Regions from separate parts of the Sinomonas sp. B1-1 genome, predicted to be linked through region 1. Evidence: riboswitches for the same ligand, from Rfam matches in the RefSeq annotation. Region 1 holds a riboswitch; each other region holds the start of a gene.
The links. Region 1 has a riboswitch for S-adenosylmethionine ahead of ACQ5BE_RS18110 (flavin reductase family protein). Riboswitches for the same ligand answer to the same signal wherever they lie in the genome.

Region 1 (4,515 bases):
CGGCACCCACGCGAGCGACGGCACCGCGCGCAGCGCCCCGATCGTCGGCGAGAGGAGCCGGTCCGCCCACTGCGACAGCCCCACGAGCGAGCCGAACGCGAGCCCCAGCGCTCCGCCGATCACGAACCCGAGCAGGACGCGCTGCGTCGAGATGCCCACGTGCTGCCACAGCTCCCCGCGGCCCGCGAGCTCCGCCCCGGCAGCGAGCACCGCGCCCGGCGCCGGCAGCTGGACCGCGCTGAACAGCCCCGCCGAGGTGGACCATTGCCACAGCGCGAGCAGGACCAGGGGCACGACGGCGCCGATCGCCGCGCGCTTGAGCCCGCCGGCCGCGTCGCCCTGGGAACCCCGGCGCAGGGTGCCGCGCACGACGGCGGGCGCCTCCGCGGCGTCGTGCGTCGCCTCAGCCTCGGGCCGGGTCCCGGAGGAGGCGGTGCTCACTTGGCTGCCTTGGACGCGAAGCTCGGCTCGAGGAGCGAGGCGAGGGCCGTGTCGATCTTGTCCTGCCCGGAGACATCGCCGGAGGCGACGAAGATCGGGCCGACCTTCTTCAGGACCGCGAGCTGCGTCTCGCCCGGGACCGGGTTGATGGCCAGCCGAGTGCGCTCCTTGATGACCTTCCCGGCGACCGCATCGGAGATGTTGGCCGCCTTGGCGAGGATCGAGGTGGTCTCCTCGAGGTTCGCCGCAGCCCAGCCGCGGGCCTTCTCGTAGGTGTCCACGACAGTCTGCGCCTGCTCCGGCCGGTCCTTGAGGAAGGACTCGGTGGCGTTGAGGAAGCCGTAGGTGTTGAAGTCGATGTTGCGGTAGAGCAGCTTCGCGCCGTTCTGCTCGGCGGCCGCCATGATCGGGTCGAGGCCGCTCCACGCCTCGACGGAGCCGTTCTCGAGGGCCGTGCGGCCGTCCGCGTGCTGGAGGTTCTGGACCGTGACGTCGGCCTGCTTGAGCCCGTTGGCCTCGAGCGCCTGGAGGAGGAAGAAGTAGGGGTCCGTGCCCTTGGTCGCGGCGACCTGCTTGCCCCTGAGGTCCGCGACGGAGGCGATCTTCGAGTCCTTGCCGACCACCAGCGCGGCCCATTCGGGCTGGGAGTAGAGGCTGATCGCCTTGATCGGCGAGCCGTTCGCGCGGGCCAGGAGCGCCGCGGAGCCGGCAGTGGAGCCGACGTCGATCGCCCCGGCGCGCAGGGCCTCGTTGGCCTTGTTCGATCCGGCGGACTGGACCCAGTTCACGCCGACGCCCGAGGGCTTGAGGGCCTCCTCGAGCCAGCCCTTCTCCTTGATGACGATGGACAGCGGGTTGTAGGTGGCCCAGTCGATGTTCAGCGTCCCGGCCGCCTTCGCCGCGGGCGCCGAGCCGCCGGAGCCCTCGCCGGCGCACGCGCTCAGGCCCAGGGCGGCGGCGCCGAGGCCGAGGGCGAGGAAGGAGCGGCGGGACGCGGCGGTGCGGAACGCGGCGGTGCGGGACTGGTTCAGGGCAGGCATGGGGAACCTCTTCGTGCGGGTGCGGGGTGCGGGTGGACGTGCGGGGGAGGGTCAGTGGTGGTGCGTGTCCACGCCGAGCGTGGACAGGAGGGTGCCGCGGAGGCGGGCGAGTTCGGCGTCGGCGCGGTCGCGGGGGCGCTCGCCCGGGACGTCGAGGACGTGCTGGATCGTTGCGCCGGGCACGCCGTCCTCGGAGCCGAGCACCACGACGCGGTCGGCGAGCTGGAGCGCCTCGTCGACGTCGTGGGTCACGAGCAGGACCGTGGTGGGCTCGGCCTCGTGGACGCGCAGGAGGAGGTCCTGCATCTTCAGGCGGGTGAGCGCATCGAGGGCGCCGAACGGCTCGTCCAGGAGCAGCACGCCGGGGCGCCGGGCCAGGGCACGGGCCAGCGAGGCCCGCTGGGCCATGCCGCCGGAGATCTCGCCTGGGCGGTACGCCGCGCAGTGGGTCAGGCCCACGAGGGCCAGGAGGCGGTCGACGGCGGCGCGCCCCTCGCGCTTCTCGGTCCCCTTGGGCAGGCCCAGGGCCACGTTGTCGTGCACGCTCAGCCAGGGCAGGAGCCGGGGCTCCTGGAAGCCGACGGCGCACAGGGGCGAGATGCCGCTGCTCGGCTGGCCGCCCACGAGCAGTTCCCCAGCCGCGGGCGCGTCGAGCCCGGCGGCGATGCGCAGCAGCGTGGACTTTCCCGAGCCGCTCGGGCCCAGCAGGGCCACGATCTCACCCGGGGCGAGCGCGAGGTCGACGTCGCGCAGGACGTGGGTCACGCCGTCGTGCGCGCCCGTCCCGGTGCCACGGCCGCGGCGGGCGGCGAAGGACTGGGCGACGCCGCGGAACTCCAGCGAGGCGGCGCGGGGCGCGGCGAGGGCGGAACCGCGGTGGGGCGCCTCGGAAGTCGGCTGGGCCAGGGCAGAAGGCATGTGCATCTCCATCGGTTCTGGCGGTAGCACCTGTGGCCCCTGCGGGGGCCATGGTTGCTGCGGCGTCACGGAGCCAGATCTCTCAGCCGCTCGGGATGGTCACTTCACATTTCACGTAAAGAAGGCCCGCCGTGCAAAACCAGACGTCGGGGCGCGCGTAACAAATGACAATGTGTCCGCGTGTTTCCACCGCCCGCGGATACGTTGGACGACCGGTGGATCCCTTCCGTACTGTGAAGGACAGGATCAAGAGTCCCGGCGCGAAGCTCTGGCTGGCCGGGCGGCAACCCTCTCCCGTAGTGGGGTGCCCCAGATGAAGATCCGGCCGCGGTGGCCATCCGCGGCAAGTACGGCGCCTGCGAACCGTGGGCGTCCGGCCGACTAGCTGGAGGAGCCCATGACAGCGACACCCCTCGACCTCGTGACGGGCGCGGACCTGCGCCGCGCCATGGGGCACTGGGCCACGGGCATCGCCGTCATCACCACCTCGGACGGCGGCGCGATCGCAGGCCTCGTGAGCAACTCGTTCACGTCGATCAGCCTCGACCCGCCGCTCGTCTCGTGGGCGGTGGACAAGAAGTCGAGCTCATTCGAGATCTGGAACCGCACCGACAACTACGCCGTGCACATCCTGTCCGAGTCCCACCGGGACCTCGTGGCGCGGTTCGCGGCGAAGGGGACGGACAAGTTCGCGGGACTGGCCTGGGGGCCCGGGACGCTGGGCTCGCCGATTGTGGCCGACGACGTCCCGCACCTCGAGTGTCGCCTCTGGCAGCGGGTGGACGCGGGGGACCACGTCATCCTGATCGGCGAGGTGGTCAGCGTCTCGGATCCGGAGGAGTTCGTCCCCCTGACCAACCACGTGTACTGGGCAAAGTAGACCGACGGCGCATCAGCGCCAGGCAGCCGGGGCCCCGGCTCCCCCAAGCGGAGGGGGCCCCGGCCAGCCAACCCGCCGGTACGCTGGGTGGGTGACCACCGGTCTCAACGACACGCTCATCGGCCCGTTGCGGCGCCGCCTCCTGACGACCTTCTCAGGCCAGTCCGAGGGGAACCTGGCGTGGGAGGAAGCCCTCGAGGAGGGCGACGACGCGGGGTACTTCGCGCCTGGCTCCGCGGTCTGGGCCGTCCACGGGGGCATGACGCCCATCGCCGCCGGCATCCGCGCCCTTCTCACGCAGGCCCTGCACCCGGGTGTGCTCGCCGGCGTCGTGGAGCACTCGAACTACCGCGCCGACCCCCTTGCACGGCTCGCCGGCACGATCCGCTGGATCTTCACCGTCACCTACGGGGACACCGCGGCCGCCCGCCGTGCGTGCGCGTGGGTGCGGAAGCGGCACGTGCCCGTGGAGGGGGAGTTCGTCACGGGCCACGGCACGCACGAGCACTACTCCGCCAATGACCCCACACTGGCCGAGTGGGTCCACCTCGCCTTCACGGATGCGTTCCTGCGGGCGTACGAATTGCTTGCCGGGCCGGTTCCCGGGGGTGCGGACCGCTACGTGGGGGAGTGGGCCGCGGCCGGGGAGCTCATGGGGGTGGCCGACCCGCCGCGCACCGCGTCCGCCCTCGTCGAGCGGATGGAGGCGTACGACGCCGCAGGGCAGCTTGCCGGCGGACCGCGCCTGGCCGATGTGGTCTCGTTCCTGCGCCGGCCGCCGCTCGACCCGCTGCTGCGCCCGGGCTACGCCGTGCTGTTCAACGCGGTGGTGTCGGGGATGCCCCAGCGGCACCTGGACCTGCTGGGGCTCGAGCGGCCCCGCCTCGGGCCGGTGCCGCTCCCGGTGACGGGCGCCGCGAAGGCGACCCTCGCCGTCGTGGGTCGGGCCCTCGACCCGATGTCGCCGAGTGAGGCGGCCGCGCGACGTCGTCTGGCGCGCCTCGGCGTCCTCCCCGGTCCATCGACTGCTCCGTAAGTGTCGTTCTGGGGCCTCAAAACGACACTTGCGGAGCAGTCGATGAGGGGGTGTGGATAACTTCTGCCGCCTTGTCCCGATTCTGCTCTCATGAGGGCATGAAGACCCCGCGGCGTCTCCCCCAGCAGCTCTCCGGACGGCCCTTCACGGTGGCCGAGGCCGCCCATGCCGGGGTCAGCAAGCGCAGGCTGCGCCACCGG
Region 2 (4,515 bases), on a different contig from region 1:
GAGCCCGTAGGCCTCGGACCAGCTCCGTGCCACCTCCTCCGTCCACTCGGGGCCGAGGAACTTCTGGAGCGTGGCGAGGAACGAGGCCCCGACCATCGAGTAGTGCTCGGGGGCCACCGAGAAGCGGCGGTGGTCGCGTCCGAGCTGGCCGATGAACCCGTCCACCTCGTTGAGGCGGTCAGCATGGCTGATGATGTGCCCGAGGGCTGCGAAGAGCTTGTCCCGCTGCGCGCCCATCGCGACGGGGAACATCTCCCGGACCTCGGGGTGGGTCGCGAACAGGTGCGAGTAGAAGTACAGCGGAACGTCGTCCCCGAGCGAGGCCGCCATCGACCATGTCCGCTTCAGCGCGCTCGAGTCCACGCGGCCGTCCCTTCTGCGCCTAGCGCGCACGTCTGCCCCGGGGGGCTGTCTCTTGCGTCTGCCACCCCCCTGGCAGGTACCGCCTGAAGCAACCTACTATGCATGGCGCGTGTGGTTCCACTCGAAACATGGCGGCCGTTCTGTCAAGCCCGGCCCGCAGCTGGCGTGCCCGACGACGCGCGGCGCTGCTCGGCGCCGTTCAGCGGGCGGCCGCGCGCAGGGCCTGCCCGAGGTCCCCGATGAGGTCCCCGACGTCCTCGAGCCCCACCGAGAGCCGCACCACGCCGTCGCTCAGCCCGATCGCGGCGCGGCCCTCGGGGCCCATGGCCCGGTGCGTCGTCGTGGCAGGGTGCGTGATGAGGGACTTGGCGTCCCCGAGGTTGTTGGAGATGTCGATGACGCTGAGCGCGTTGAGGAAGCGGAACGCGGCCTCCTTGCCCTGGCCCTCGGGGGCGCCGAGCTCGAAGGTGATCACGGAGCCGCCGGCCCTCATCTGCTTGCGGGCGAGCTCGTACTGCGGGTGCGAGCGCAAGTGCGGGTACTTGACCCAGCTGATGTCCGACTGCGCCTCGAGCCATTCCGCGATCGCGAGGGCGTTGGCGGAGGAGTGCCGCACCCGCAGCCCCATCGTCTCGAGGCCCTTGGTGAGCACCCAGGCGTTGAAGGCCGACAGGGCCGGCCCGGTGTGCCGCATGAGGTGCCTGACGGGGCCGTCGATGAACTCCTTCGTGCCGAGGACGGCGCCGCCGAGCACGCGCCCCTGTCCGTCGATGTGCTTCGTCCCGGAGTACACGATGACGTCGGCGCCGAAGTCCAGACTGCGCTGGAGCAGGGGCGTGGCGAAGACGTTGTCGACGACGACCTTGGCTCCCGCTGCATGCGCGAGGTCGGCCACGGCCTGGATGTCCACGATCTCCTGCATCGGGTTCGAGGGCGACTCGAAGAACACGGCCGTGGTGGGCACCGAGAGGGCCTCGCGCCACTGGTCCAGGTCAGGGCCGTCCACGAACACGGCCTCGACGCCCCAGCGGGGCAGGATCTCGTTGAGGATCACGAAGCACGAGCCGAACAGGCTCCTGGCCGCCACCACGCGGTCTCCCGCGCCGAGCAGGGCGCCCAGGGCCGTGAACACCGCCGACATGCCGGAGGCGGTCGCGAAGCATGCCTCGGTGCCTTCGAGGAGGCGCAGGCGCTCCTGGAAGGTGGCGACGGAGGGGTTCCCGTAGCGGGAGTAGACGAAGCGCTCGTCCTCGCCGGTGAAGGCCCGCTCGGCGGCCTCCGCCGAGTCGTAGACGAAGCCCGAGTTCAGGAAGACGGCCTCGGAGGTTTCCTGGAAGTTGGTGCGGAGGAGCCCGCCGCGCACGGCCTGGGTGTCTTCGCTCCAACCGACCGATAGATTGTGGTTGGTGTCAAACGTCACGAAAGTACTTAGTCCTGTCCCAGATTGGTCGGCAGCCCGCGGTTCTTCCACCCGTTCACGGTGCGGTGGCCGTCGGGGCCCGGGTGTCCCTCGAAGCCTTCGAGGATGTTGTAGGCCGTGAAGCCGAGGTTGGCGGCCACCTCCGCGGCGGCGACGGAGCGGTTGCCCGAACGGCACAGGAACACGAGCTCGGTGCTGCCCGGCTCAGGGGCCTGGAGCGTCAGCTCCATCACGAAGTCCGGGTTGGGGATGCCTCCGGCGAAGACCCAGGGGATGAAGAGCGGGTCGTTCTCGGTGGCCTTGGTGTCGGGGATCCCGATGTGGGCCCACTCTTCCTCGGTGCGGACGTCCACCAGGACGGCGCCGTCCTTGAGCTTCTCCCACGCCTCGAGCGGGTCGATGTCGCCCGCGTAGCTCACGCGTGGCCCTCGCCCTCGTACTCGAGCCCCTCGACGGCGGAGGCCACGGCGGCGTCCGCTCGGGCCACGGCATGCGGGAGGATCACGGCCTGCGCCACGATCACCTCGGAGCCGTTGAAGGTCGCGGCCGGGCTGCCGTGCAGTACGTACCCGTCCGCGAGAGCCTGGGAGATGCGGGCGCAGAACTCGCGCGTGTCCGGGCCCGTGAGGAGGCGGTAGGCGAGCTTCGCCTCGGCGGCCCCGGAAGGAGCCGCGGGATCGTTCAGCGGTGTGGTCTCAGCCGGCTCTGTCACGGTCTCGGACATGGGGCTCCTTCGGGCTTTGCTCTCGATCAACGAACGCCGAGTACTCACCTGAGGCACCCCGCCGAACGGAGGGTTGCCGGCCAGCTAGTCAGGGCTTCCCACTGGCGCTCATTACTCTGCGTTGAACGTAGCACGCGGGCATGGGGCCAGCCATGGCCCGGCGGTAACGATTGGCAACATGCCACGGGCGGCGCCACGGGGGTCAGCTTGCTGCCCGCAGCGGTTCAGATCGCCTCCGAGCGGGTAATGTGCGCCCCGTGGACGAGAACTACGAAGTCATCGTGGTCGGCGGAGGGTTCGCGGGCGTCGCAGCCGCGCGCGAGCTCGGGCGCAAGGGCGTGCGGGTCCTCCTGATCGACAAGAACCCCTACCACCAATTCCAGCCCCTGCTCTACCAGGTGGCGACTGTCCAGCTCGGCGTCTCGGAGGTCGCCCGGTCCCTGCGCGACATCTTCCGGAGCCAGCCGAACGTGCGCGTGCTGGTCGCGGAAGTGACCGGCGTCGACCCGGCCGCGAAGCGCGTGACCACCTCGGACGGCAGGACCTACGAGGGCCGCTTCCTGGTCCTGGCCTCCGGCGCCGAGGCCAACTTCTTCAACACCCCGGGCGCCGAGGAGGGGACGTATCCGCTCTACTCGGTTGAGGACGCCGTGGGCCTCGGCAGCTCCTTCTCGAACATCCTCGAGGAGGCCGACCGGGTCGACGACAGCTCGGAGCTGCACTTCGTGGTGATCGGCGGCGGCCCCACCGGCGTCGAGACCGCGGGCGCCATGGCGGAGACCGTGAAGTATGTCCTCCCGGGCTACTTCTCCCAGCGCCTCGCCTCCCGCTGCCGCGTGCACCTCGTGGACATGCTCCCGAACGTGCTCCCCCCGTTCTCCGACAAGTCCAAGGAGTACGCACGACGGCGCCTGTCCGGCATGGGCGTCCAGCTGCACCTCGGCGTGCCGGTCAAGGAGATCACCCCGGACACGGTGGTGCTCAACGACGGTACCGGGATCCCCGCCGACCTGGTGGTCTGGGCCGGCGGCCTCAAGGCCGGGCCGGTCGTGGCGGGCTCGGGCCTACCCCAGGGCCGCGGCGGCAGGATCGACGTCAACGAGGACCTCACCGCCCCAGGGGTCGAGGGGGTGTACGTCCTCGGCGACGCCGCGAACATGACCGATGACAAGGGCAACAAGCTCCCGCAGCTCGGCTCCTGTGCGCTGCAGGCCGGGGGCTGGGCCGCGAAGAACATCCTCGCCGACATCGAGGGCCGCCCGCGCGAGCCGTTCCACTACTCGGACAAGGGCTACATGGCCATGGTGGGCCGCGGCGCCGCGGTCGCCGAGGTCGGTCCCGGTCCGGATCGGAAGGTCCTCGCGGGCCCCCTCGCGTTCCTCGCCTGGCTCGGCGTGCACGTTTTCCTGCTCTCGGGCAGCCTGCAGAAGGTCCGCGCCCTGGCGACCTGGCCCAGCGACTACATCAGCCACCGCCGCTCGTTCGTGGTCCTGAGCCGCCCGGACAAGCCGCGGGCGTAGCAGGGCCCCGGTGTAGCGGGGAACGGGCGCACGACGGCGCCGGGTCGCCTCGGTGACCCGGCGCCGTCGTGCGTGCCGCTGCCTCAGCGCACGGCCTGCGCCTCGGCGAGGATCGCGTCGATCTGGCCCGAGGCCTCCTTCATGCCCTCCTCCATGCCCATCTCGGCCATGCGCTCGAGCTGCTCGAGGGAGCGGAAGGCCGAGACCGTCGTCATGCGCGTCCCGGTGCCTGCCTCCTCGAAGGTGACCGTGAACGTCGCGCTGTCCTCGGGGTCGAGCGGGGAGCCGTCCTCGTTGGCGAAGCCGTCCTCGATCTCGAGCCGGTCGTGCGGGCTGATGGCGAGGAACCGCCACCACCCGTAGGCCTTCTCGCCGTCGGGGCCGGTCATCCAGTAGTGGCAGAGGCCCCCGGGGTGGAACTCGTGGCGGCCGAAGGTCGCCGGCCAGCCGGGAGGGCCCCACCAGCGCTCGAGCTTGCGCGGGTCCTC
Region 3 (4,515 bases), on a different contig from region 1:
CCGCGCCGTGCTCGATCGGCCGGAAGATGTACGGCGGCGTCAGCGTCGAGTCGACCACGAGCGGGATGCCGTGCTCGTGGGCGACGGCGGCCAGGCCGGCGACGTCGGCGATGTCGCCCGAGGGGTTGGCCACCACCTCGGTGTAGACGGCCTTCGTGTTCTCGCGCAGGGCGGCCTTGAACGCGGCGGGGTCGGTCGAGTCCACGAACGTGGTCTCGACCCCGAAGCGGCGCAGGGTCACGTCGAGCTGTGTGATCGTGCCGCCGTAGAGCTTGGAGGAGGCGACGATGTGGTCCCCGGCCTGGGTCAGCGCGGCGAACGTGATGAATTCCGCGGCCATGCCCGAGCTCGTCGCGACCGCTCCGAGGCCGCCCTCGAGGGACGCGATGCGCTCCTCGAATGCCGCGACCGTGGGGTTGCCGATGCGGGAGTAGATGTTGCCGTACTTCTGCAGCGCGAAGAGGTTCGCGGCGTCGTCCGAGTCCTTGAACACGAACGAGGTGGACTGGTAGATGGGCACCGCCCGGGCGCCGTGCTCGGCGTCGGGCGTGCCGCCGGCGTGCAGGGCGCGGGTGCGGAACCCGAACTGGCGCTCGGCCATCAGGCGTTCGCCCCGGCAGCCTGGAAGCTCGTCACCGGCAGCAGGTCCGTGCGCAGCTCCGTGCCGTTCTTCCGAGCTAGGTCCGCCTCGAGCTCGCGGACGATCGGGAGGACGTCGCGGCCGAACGCTTCGACCTCCTCCTGGAAGTGCAGGTAGCCGGTGAGGAAGAGGTTCACGCCGATCTTCTTGTACTCGACGATCCGCTCGGCGATCTGCTCGGGGGTGCCGATGAGCTTGGTGCGGAAGCCGTCGTTGTACTGGACGAGGTCCTCGAACGTGGAGTCCTCCCACATTCCCTTGCCGTCCTTCGTGGACTGGCCGGCCTCCTTGACGGCGGCCGCGAAGCCCTCGACGGCCGGCTTGTGCGCCTTGGCGATGATCTCGCGGAGGGTGTCCTGGGCCTCCTTCTCCGTGTCGCGGGCAATCACGAAGCCGTTGAGGCCGAAACGCGGGGCGGCGGGGGCGGTCCGACCGTCCTGCGCGGCGGCCAGGACGCCGCGGATGTTGTCCTTGAACGGCTCGAGGTCGCGGCCGTTGGAGAAGTACCAGTCCGCGGTGCGCCCCGCGGCGGCCTGTGCGGCCGTCGAGTTGCCGCCGAAGAAGATCTCGGGGTGTGCCCGGCCCGGGATGTCCAGCGGGGCCGGGCTGAGGGTGAAGTCCTTGATGTTGTAGTACTTCCCCGACTGCGAGTAGCCCTTCTGGGTCCACAGGCCGCGGAGCACGTTGATGAACTCCTCGGTGCGCACGTAGCGCTCGTCGTGCTCGAGCCACGGCAGGCCGAAGTTCACGAACTCGTCCTTGAGCCAACCGGAGACGATGTTCACGGCCGCGCGGCCGCCGGAGAGGTGGTCCGCGGTGATGATGAACTTGGCGAGGACACCCGGGTGCCACATGCCGGGGTGCACGGCGGAGATGACCTTGAGCCGCTCGGTCGCGCCGAGGAGGGCGAGGCTGAACGAGGTCGCCTCGTGCTGCTTGTCCGCGCCGTAGCTCGCGGCGTAGCGGGTCTGGGTCAGCGCGTACTCGAAGCCGGAGTCCTCCGCGATGCGGGCGAGCTTCTTGTTGTACTCGAACTCCCAGTTGGTGCGCTGCTCGATGGTCGAGACGACGAGGCCGCCCGAGACGTTGGGCACCCAGTACGCGAACTTCAGCGGGGTCTCGAAGTCGATGCGGTGGTCGGTCATGCTGCGCTCCTTGGAACTCGGGCGCGACGTGCAGCGCAGGATGTGGCCTGATCGCTCACCATCGCTTCTGGCAGTAGCACCTTTGGCTCCGGCCGTTGTTCCGGCATTTGGGGGCAATGGTTGCTGCGGCGTCACAGATCCAGATCTCTCGGCCGCTCGGGATGGTCCTTCCGATTGTCGCCAGAGGGGCCGTAACGAGGCAAATTATTTCGTCACACTCGCGCTCGGCTGGCTGGCGCCGAATACTGTTCGACGGCGTGCGCCCGCCGATGGCCCGCCGGAGAGGGGATGCACGCATGGGACGCACGACGCCGGGCGGTGCCTCGTACGCCGAGCTCGCCGAGCGCTTCGCACCGGTCTTCGACCGCATTGCCGAGGGTGCCTTGGAGCGCGAACTGGGCCGGACGCTGCCCTTCGAGCAGGTCGAGTGGCTCAAGGAGGCCGGGTTCGGCCGCCTCCGGGTTCCGGTCGCATATGGGGGCTTCGGGGCCTCCGTCGAGACCCTCGTGCGGCTGCTCATCGACCTCGCCGCCGCGGACTCGTCGGTGGCGCACCTGCTGCGCTCCCACTTCGCGTTCGTCGAGACGATCTCGCTCCAGGACGACGCGTTCCGCGCGCGGTGGTTCGGCCGCGTCGTCGACGGCGTGATCTTCGGCAACGCCGCGACTGAGCGGGCCGGCAACGCCCTCGGCACGGTCGCGACCAGGCTCGTGCCCGCGGGCGACCGCGGGTACCTCCTCACGGGCGAGAAGTACTACACGACCGGCACGATCTTCGCCGACTACGTGGCCGTGATGGCGTCCCCCGAGGGCGAGCGCTCCCGGCTGTACGCGATCGCCCCGACCCGGCACGCCGGCGTCGAGATCCGCGACGACTGGGACGGATTCGGCCAGCAGATGACTGGTACGGGGACGGCGGTGTTCCGCGAGGTCCCGATCCCCGCCGAGGACACCGTGCCGCGCACCGAGTCCACCACCCACGAGCCGGCGTTCCTGCAGCTCATGCTCCTGTCCGTCCTCGCAGGGATCGGCAAGGCCGTGGTGCGGGACGCGTCGTCGCTCGTCGCGAAGCGGACCCGCACGTTCTCCACGGGCTCGGGCCAGCTGTTCCGCGAGGATCCGCTCATCCTGAACCTCGTCGGGCAGCTCGCCGCGAAGTCGTTCGCTGCGGAGTCGTCGGTGCTCGCGGCCGCCCGCGAGCTCGATGACGCCCTCGCGCTGGGACCCGACGCGAGCGCCGAGGACCGCTACGCGCGGGGAGCGGTCGCCGTCGACCTCGCCCAGGTGGCCGTGCCGCCGCTGGTGATCGACGCCGCGCAGCAGCTCTTCGACACGGCCGGCGCCTCCGCGGTGTCCCGGGGCAAGGCGCTGGACCGCCACTGGCGCAACGCGCGCACGGTCGCGACGCACAACCCCGTGGCGTTCAAGGCGCGCGGGCTGGGGGACTGGTTCGTCAACGGCGTCTCCCCGGTCGCGCTGCACAGCATCGGCGAGGCGACGGCCGGGGTCCCAGCCTCCGCCTGCTAGATAGCCCCTCCTTGTGGGGTCACATCCCTAGCCTCTCAGGCCCCGGTCCGGAGGTTGAGGGGTCATGTCTCTAAGAAAAGGAATCCGCTCTCTAGAGATATGACCCCTCAAGGCAGGGACATGACCCCTCAACGCAGGGACATGACCCCACAACAGGATCAGGCGCGGGCCAGGAGCTCCTCGCCCACGCGGCCGCGCTGGTAGAACACCTCCCGCCCGGCGCGCACCGGCTCGGTCAGCCCCGACTCCGCGAGCACCTTGAGATGCGCGTTGACCGTCCCGGCGGCGAGGTCGAGCGCGCAGGCGAGCTGCGTCGTCGTCATCGGGACGTCGAGCTGGGCGAGGATCTGCGCGCGCGTCCGCCCGAGAAGCCGCGAGATGGGGGACTCGCGCGTCTCGCGCGTGGCCTCCCACAGCCGCCCGACGCCCCGGGGCGCGTAGGTGATGGTCGGCACGAACGGGGCGATGTTGAGCACCAGCGTGTTCGGCCACACGAACGCATTGGGCACGAGGATGAGGCCGCTGCCCGGCTCGGGCAGGTCCGTGGCCTCGCAGCCGCGCGTGATCTCGAGGCCCGTCTCGGTGGGGCGCACGCTCGGGTGGAGTGTCTTGAAGACCTCCTGGATGCCGTAGTGCGAGAGCTCATCCAGACGGGAGTCGATGTCCGCGAGCAGGACCGAGCGCAGCCTCGGCCAGTAGGGCTCGACGGCGGTCGCCCAGTACCAGCGCAGCGCCGCGACGATGCGGGGCACGGCGGCGTCGATGTCCGCACGGAGCTCCTCGAGCGTGGCGAGGATGGTCCCCGTCGGCTTGCGGCGCTCGAGGTAGCCGAGGTCGCGCAGCCACAGCTCGCCCGGGACTGCGGCGACGGCGTCGAGCGCATCGGCGAACGAGTCCCCCCGCTCGGGCGTGGGCGTGAGCGAGTCGGCGATGAACCCCTGCGGCTGCACGAGCGTGGTGAGCAGGCGCAGGTGCTCGCGCGCGAGGGGGTCGCCGCTGGCCGTGATGCGGCGGCGTGCCTCGGTGACCCACGGCCGGTGCAGGGGCGTCCCAGCCTGGAGGGCCCGCAGGCTCGTGACCGTCTCCCACAGCGGCGACGCCTCGAAGCGGACCCTCGTGAGGTCCTCGTGGGTGAGCGTGATGAACATGGATCCAGCGTAGGAACCCGGACCTCCCAGGGCGAGGATTCGGTGAACGCCGAATC

Region 2: another riboswitch for S-adenosylmethionine. It lies ahead of ACQ5BE_RS17800 (DUF1737 domain-containing protein); the one in region 1 lies ahead of ACQ5BE_RS18110 (flavin reductase family protein).
Region 3: another riboswitch for S-adenosylmethionine. It lies ahead of sfnG (dimethylsulfone monooxygenase SfnG); the one in region 1 lies ahead of ACQ5BE_RS18110 (flavin reductase family protein).

The regions. Positions count from the first base shown of each region.
Region 1 is NZ_JBCHVF010000017.1:2,615-7,129, forward strand. Features, by position in the region: gene ACQ5BE_RS18095 (ABC transporter permease) at 1-357, opposite strand, end outside; gene ACQ5BE_RS18100 (aliphatic sulfonate ABC transporter substrate-binding protein) at 438-1,481, opposite strand; gene ACQ5BE_RS18105 (ABC transporter ATP-binding protein) at 1,533-2,399, opposite strand; SAM riboswitch class I at 2,405-2,501, opposite strand; SAM riboswitch class IV at 2,644-2,755, shown strand; gene ACQ5BE_RS18110 (flavin reductase family protein) at 2,797-3,279, shown strand; gene ACQ5BE_RS18115 (oxygenase MpaB family protein) at 3,371-4,315, shown strand; gene ACQ5BE_RS18120 (hypothetical protein) at 4,414-4,515, shown strand, end outside.
Region 2 is NZ_JBCHVF010000016.1:41,493-46,007, forward strand. Features, by position in the region: gene ACQ5BE_RS17785 (globin domain-containing protein) at 1-363, opposite strand, end outside; gene ACQ5BE_RS17790 (O-succinylhomoserine sulfhydrylase) at 563-1,783, opposite strand; gene ACQ5BE_RS17795 (rhodanese-like domain-containing protein) at 1,792-2,202, opposite strand; gene ACQ5BE_RS17800 (DUF1737 domain-containing protein) at 2,199-2,507, opposite strand; SAM riboswitch class IV at 2,515-2,623, opposite strand; gene ACQ5BE_RS17805 (NAD(P)/FAD-dependent oxidoreductase) at 2,765-4,027, shown strand; gene ACQ5BE_RS17810 (SRPBCC family protein) at 4,111-4,515, opposite strand, start outside.
Region 3 is NZ_JBCHVF010000015.1:96,115-100,629, forward strand. Features, by position in the region: gene ACQ5BE_RS17555 (O-acetylhomoserine aminocarboxypropyltransferase/cysteine synthase family protein) at 1-601, opposite strand, end outside; gene sfnG (dimethylsulfone monooxygenase SfnG) at 601-1,785, opposite strand; SAM riboswitch class I at 1,841-1,953, opposite strand; gene ACQ5BE_RS17565 (acyl-CoA dehydrogenase family protein) at 2,082-3,311, shown strand; gene ACQ5BE_RS17570 (ArsR/SmtB family transcription factor) at 3,470-4,459, opposite strand.